DNA from 2 places in the Xanthomonas theicola genome. Region 2 is predicted to be linked to the other one. Evidence: riboswitches for the same ligand, from Rfam matches in the RefSeq annotation. Region 2 holds a riboswitch; the other holds the start of a gene.
The links. Region 2 has a riboswitch for cobalamin ahead of btuB (TonB-dependent vitamin B12 receptor). Riboswitches for the same ligand answer to the same signal wherever they lie in the genome.
Positions count from the first base shown of each region.

Region 1: it holds a riboswitch for cobalamin, as region 2 does, so the genes downstream of both, metE (5-methyltetrahydropteroyltriglutamate--homocysteine S-methyltransferase) here and btuB (TonB-dependent vitamin B12 receptor) in region 2, are expected to answer to the same signal.

Region 1 is NZ_CP049017.1:4,615,094-4,618,297, reverse strand. It holds gene G4Q83_RS21515 (ferritin-like domain-containing protein) at 1-426, shown strand, start outside; gene G4Q83_RS21510 (transposase) at 573-995, opposite strand; cobalamin riboswitch at 1,389-1,644, shown strand; gene metE (5-methyltetrahydropteroyltriglutamate--homocysteine S-methyltransferase) at 1,857-3,204, shown strand, end outside.
Region 2 is NZ_CP049017.1:676,512-679,715, forward strand. It holds gene btuB (TonB-dependent vitamin B12 receptor) at 52-1,923, opposite strand; cobalamin riboswitch at 2,036-2,250, opposite strand; gene G4Q83_RS02975 (TfoX/Sxy family protein) at 2,277-2,711, opposite strand; gene G4Q83_RS02980 (GAF domain-containing protein) at 2,708-3,202, opposite strand.

The DNA.
Region 1 (3,204 bases), 810 kb from region 2:
CTGCTCAACGATGCGCTGGCCACCGAATATGTGTGCGTGCTGCGCTACTACCGCCACTATTTCATGGCCTCGGGCATGCTTGCCGACTCGGTCAAGGCCGAGTTCCTGGAGCACGCGCAGCAGGAGCAGGAACACGCGCACAAGCTGGCCGAGCGCATCGTGCAGTTGGGCGGCGAACCGGACCTCAATCCCGACACCCTGACCGCGCGCTCGCACGCCGAGTACAAGGAAGGCGAGGACCTGCGCGACATGGTCAAGGAAAACCTGATCGCCGAGCGCATCGCCATCGACAGCTACCGCGAGATGATCAACTTCGTCGGCGACAAGGACACCACCACCAAGCGCATCCTGGAGCAGATCCTGGCCCAGGAGGAAGAGCACGCCGACGAGTTTTCCGACCTGCTGGAAGGCTGGATCGGGAAATAGGCCGCCGAGCCGCACGCAGTTCGACTCCAGCGCCCGGCACCTGCCGGGCGCTTTTTTGTAGGAGCGGTTTCAATCGCGACAGAATCTATCGGCAAGGCCTGTTCGCGGTTGAAACCGCTCCTACAGGGGTCATGCACTTGTGGGAGTCAACTGTCATGCAGAGGCGATCGCAGGAGAGTCGTAAGGAGCCTGATCGCGTGCGATGGCCTTGAGCCAGCGCAGGTATTTGTGCATGCAGCGACGATGGCGACCTTGGCGGGCTTGCCTGCGGCGGTGAGGCGCGCATAGGTGTGGGACAGCGGGGAGCCGGCGCGGATCCAGGCCCAGGTGGCCATGGACAACACCTGGCGCACGTCGGCGCGCCCGCCCTGGATGCGGCGTTGGCCGCGCCAGCGGCCGCTGGCGCGATTGAACGGCGCCAGCCCGATCAGGGCGGCGATCTTGCGCGGATGCACAGCGCCCAGCTCCGGAAGCCGAGCCGCCAGGGTGGCGCGCAGGATCGGGCCAAGCCCGGGCAGTTTGGGCAGGCGAGAACACGCCGCCCCCGCCTGTGCGATCTGTCGGGACACGTCACGGAGAGGCTGTGGCAGCAGCGCGATCCCCTCGACCCACTCGCCGCGCACGGCCTCCCGATCTTCCCGACAATCGACGCGAGCGCCGCCCACGGCGAACTGTGCTCGCCTTGATGCTCCAGCACCAGCCCAACTGCCCGCTCCCGCACGTCCGGGCAATACGTCACTGCCTGCTTGCTCATGACGCCATCCTCTCAACAGTTGGAGATTCCAAGTATCCCGGGGCGGTTCCGTCTGCGCGCGCACCGGCAACCCGGCATGGCGCGGGACAAACGCGGCGGCGACGTGCTCCTGCGGTCTTCCAGCGAAGCGCCCCTGCATTTTCAGCAAAAGTGCTGCCCGTGCGGGCGGGATCACCATCTGTGGGCTTGACCCACCGCCGCATCCGGCCTATCGTGCGCTGGCCGAAGGTATCCATCGCTTCATTCGGATGAAGGGATGGACTTAAACGGGAATCCGGTGAAGGCCAGGCGCCGCAAGCGCCTGGCCCATTCCGGAGCTGCCCCGCAGCGGTGAATGGAAACGACCTCCGTCAATGGCACTGGGCCGGCGCATGCCGGCCTGGGAAGCGGCGGACAGTAGGCGCGCAGCCGGCATGGTGCGCTCGTCCATCAGCCCGAATACCGGCCCCGGCCGGAGGACCTGTGGTCTTCCGATTCGACCTGGCGCTTCCGCGGGGAGGCGGCCGGAAGCCGTGCCGTGGCCGTGCGCCGCGCTGCGTGCTTCCGCCTGCCCGCGCGGCGCCGGCTCGCCCGCGGGGGCGGAGGTCGCTGGCGTGGCGGGCGTCCCGTGCAAACGGGCGGACGGTGCGCGGTTCCTTCGTTCCTCAATGCCCTTGAACGCAATGAGGAAACGCAAATGACGATCGTGACCAACCTGGGCTTCCCGCGCATCGGTGCGCGGCGCGAGCTCAAGCGTGCGCTGGAAAGCTACTGGCGCCGCGACACCGACGGCGCAAGCCTGCAAGACACGGCGCGCCAGCTGCGCCAGCGGCACTGGCGACTGCAGGTCGAGGCCGGGGTGGACCTGCCGCCCAGCAACGACTTCAGCCTGTACGACGCGATGCTCGACACCGCGTTCCTGTTCGACGCGATCCCGCAGCGCTACCGCGCACTGGCCGATGCCGATCCGCTGGCCGGCTACTTCGCGATGGCGCGCGGCACGCAGGAGGACGGCCTGGACCTGCACGCGCTGGAAATGACCAAGTGGTTCGACACCAACTACCACTACCTGGTGCCGGAACTGGCGCGGCGCCAGCATTTCCGCCTGCGCGGCGACAAGCCGCTGGCCGAGTTCCTGGAGGCCAAGGCGCTGGGCATCGCCACGCGGCCGGTGCTGATCGGGCCGGTGAGCTTCCTGCTGTTGTCCAAGACCGTGGACGGCAGCGATCGCTGGGCGCTGTTGGACGGCCTGCTGCCGGTCTACGCCGAGCTGCTGCAGCAGCTCGACGCGGCCGGCGCCAGTTGGGTGCAGATCGACGAGCCGGCGCTGGTGCTGGACCTGGACGACGCCGCGCGCGACGCCTACCGCCGCGCCTACGCGTTCCTGGCGCAGGCGCCGCGGCCGAAGCTGCTGCTGACCACGTATTTCGGCGAACTGGGCGACAATCTGGAGTTGGCGGCGGCGCTGCCGGTCGACGGCCTGCACGTGGACCTGGTGCGCGGCGTGGCGCAGCTGGACCCGGTGCTGCAGGCGTTGCCGGCCGACCGCGTGCTGTCGGCCGGGCTGGTCAACGGCCGCAACGTGTGGCGCACGCCGCTGGACACCGCGCTGACCCTGGCGCGCTACGCGGCCGGGCATGTCGGCCGCGAACGCCTGTGGCTGGCGCCATCGTGCTCGCTGCTGCACGTGCCGGTGGACCTGGAACAGGAAAAGGCGTTGGACCGCGAGCTGTACGCATGGCTGGCCTTCGCCAAACAGAAGCTGCAGGAACTGCGCACGCTGGCCGATGCGCTGCAGGAACTGCCGCACGCGCAGGCCGAGCTGGACGCGGCGCGCGAGGCGCTGGCGACACGGCGCGCGTCCGCGCGCGTGCATCGCCCCGACGTGGCGCGGCGGGTGGCGGCGCTGGGCGAGGATGCAGGCCGCCGGCAGTCGCCGTATCCGCAGCGCCGCGAGGCGCAACAGGCGGCGCTGCGGCTGCCGGCCTATCCAACCACCACGATCGGCTCGTTCCCGCAGACCGCGCAGGTGCGGCAGGCGCGCG
Region 2 (3,204 bases):
GTATTGGTGCTCGTGTGGAGGGCTGCGCCGTGTGGCGCAGCCCTTCCCAGCTCAGCGTGCCGCCGGCGCGTAGCGCAGGGCCAGCGCGTACTCGCGGCCGGGCTGGTTGTACCAGTTCACGGTCTGGTAGTCGCGGTCGAACACGTTGCTGGCCTTGGCCTGCAGCGTCCAGTCCGCCGCGAACGCGTATTCCACGCGCAGGTCCAGCGTGCCGTAGCCGGCCACGCGCACGCTGTTGGCCGCGTCGTCGTAGCGGTGGCCGCTGCCGAACGCGGTCACGCCGAGCTTGACTGCGCCGAAGCCGCGGTCCACGTCCAGCCGCGCGGTGTTGTGCGCGCGCCGCGCCAGCCAGTTGTCGCGGTTGCCGCCATCGCTGCGGTTGCGCGGATCGGTGTGGCTCAGCTGCGCCGACAGTTCCCAGCCGGCCAGCGCGGCGTAGCCGGTCAGCTCGGCGCCGCGGATGCGTGCTTGGTCCACGTTGACCGGCAGGAAGGTGGCGGCGTCGTAGGAGATCAGGTCCTCGACGCGGTTCTCGTACACGTTGAAGGTCCAGTTCCAGGCGTCGGCGTACTGCGCCACGCCCAGGTTGCCGCTCTTGGACTGCTCGGGCTTCAGCTGCGGGTTGCCGGAGAACGGGAAGTACAGGTCGTTGAAGGTCGGCGCCTTGAACCCGGTGCCGACGCTGGCGGTGAGTTTGAAACCGCCCTCCAGCGCCAGGCCCCAGCCGAGGCTGCCGGTGGTGTGCTGGCCGAACTGCTCGTTGTCGTCGCTGCGCACGCTGGCCTGCACCTGCTGCGTGCCGATGCGGCCCTGGTACTCGGCGAACACGCCGGTATTGTCGCGCCGGTCGACGTCGAAGGCGGTGGTGCCGCTGACCTCCTCGCGCTGCCAGTCGGCGCCGGCGCTGAGCAGATGGCCGTCGGCCAAGCCGAAGTCGCCCTGTAGCGATGCGGTGTCGCGGCGGCTGTCGAACGTGCTGACGAAACTGCGCGCGCTGCTGCCGGGGGCGCGGTAGTCGCTGTCGGCCTGGTCGGCGTTGCGGCCGAGCTGGGCGGCCACGTGCACGCGCTCGGACGGGGTCCAGTCGAGCTTGCCGCCGAACACCTGCTGGGTATTGTCGGCCTCGTTGCCGGCGAACAGCGCGTCGCCGTCGTATTCGTTGCGGCTGTCGATGTTCAGCGCCTGCCCCTCGATGCGCAGGGTGTCGCTCAGCGCATAGCCGCCGCGCGCGCCGAGCGAGGCGTTGCGGTAGCCGTCGCGGTCCGGCTGGTCGACGAAGCAGCCGGCCAACAGCGTGGCCGAGCCGTTGCAGGCGTTGATGCCGTCGCTGTCTTGATAGCCGGCCTGCACCGCCAGCCAGCCGCGTTCGCCGCGGTTGCTGAAGCCGGCGCTGGCTTCGCGCAGGCCGTTGCTGCCGGCGCCCAGGTGCAGGTTCTGCTGCAGGCCCCGCCCGCCGCGGCGGGTGAAGATCTGGATCACGCCGCCGATCGCATCGGAGCCGTACAGACTCGAGCGCGGGCCGCGCACGATCTCGATGCGCTCGATCTGGCTCAACGGCAGGTCCTGGAACGCGGCCAGGCCGGCGCTGGCCGAGCCGATGCGCACGCCGTCCACCAGCACCAGCACGTGGTCCGACTCGCTGCCGCGCAGGCTCAGCGTGGTCAGCTTGCCCAGCCCGCCCTGGTTGGAGACGCCGATGCCGGCGCGGCCCTGCAGCAGCTGCGCCAGCGACGTCGCCTGGCTGCGCTCGATCTCGGCGCGGTCGATGACCTGCGCCGGGACCACGCTGTCCTCCACCGAGATCTGGGTGCGGGTGGCGGTGACCAGGACCTGGTCCAGGTCGGCGGCGGCATCGGCGGCGAGCGCCAGCGAGGGCAGGGACAGGACGGACGCGATCGCGACCGAAAGCAGGCGGGACGGCATGGGGCAACTCCGGCGCGCCGATGCGCGCTGTGACGGCGAAGGAGTCGCGAACGGAAGGTGCGAGCGGACGGCGCCAGACGCGGCGCGGCACGCCGCGACGCCCTCCGCATCGCAACCAGTGGACTGCAAGGCCGGTCTCCGGGCTGGCGATCTGGGAGTCAACTCCCGGCTGCGACGCCTTCCCATGCCAGGCACAGTGGCGCAAGTCGTCAGCGCGGATCGCTTACCGTTGCGGGGGCAGCGCCGGCCTTGTCGCAAGACGCACCGGCTTCCCGTTTCAACCTTGCAGGCCGGGGCCGGCAGGTCACCTTGAAGCGGCGAGATTGTACGCGATCGCCGCGGTCGCGCGCGGATCAGTCGGCGTCGCGCTCGCCGGCGTGGCGATCGGCGTCGCGTTCGTCCCCGTGTTCGGCGTCGAACGCATCGCCGCCGGACGCGTCGTCCGCATAGGGCATGTCGCTGCGGTCGCCGTCGCGGTCGAAGTGGGTGGTGGCCACCGGTCCGGCCACCGGCAGGCCGCGCTGTGCGGGCAACTGCGCCGCGGCCGTCTCCAGTTCGCCGAGCAGTTGCATGCGCCGCGCCTCGGGCAGTTCCTGCCAGTGGCAGCCGGTCAGCGCGCCTTCCAGCGAGTACAGCAGATTGAGGCTGGGCTTGAAGCCGGCGCGCCTGACCTTCAGGAACGCGCCCACCGCGCCGGCCGCGGCCAGGTCCTGCTGCGTGCGCAGGCCGACCTGGCGCAGCCAGGCCGCGCTCTTGGGGCCGATGTTGCGCAGCTTGTCGGTGCTCATCGCGGGCTCATCCGCAGTGCCTCGACGTAGACCCGGGCGATCGCCTCCAGGCCGTGCTGGTCATCCTCGTCGAAGCGCGCCAGGTCCGGACTGTCCAGGTCGAACACGCCGACCAACGTGCCATCGCGCAGCAGCGGCACCACCAGTTCCGAGCGCGACGCCGCATCGCAGGCGATATGCCCGGGAAAGGCCTCGACATCGGCGATGCGCTGGGTCTGGCCGCTACTGGCGGCGGCGCCGCACACGCCCTTGTGCAGCGGAATGCGCACGCAGGCGGGCAGGCCCTGGAATGGCCCCACCACCAGTTCCTTGCCGTCGTATAGATAGAAGCCGACCCAGTTCAGCCGCGGCAGCGCGTGGTACACCAATGCCGCCAGGTTGGCGGCATTGGCGATGCGGTCGGGCTCGCCGCCGACCAGGGCGCGGGCCTGGGCGAGCAGTTGGGCGTACTGCTCCGGCTTGCTGCCGGTGAGCGAAGAGGACGCGAACATCG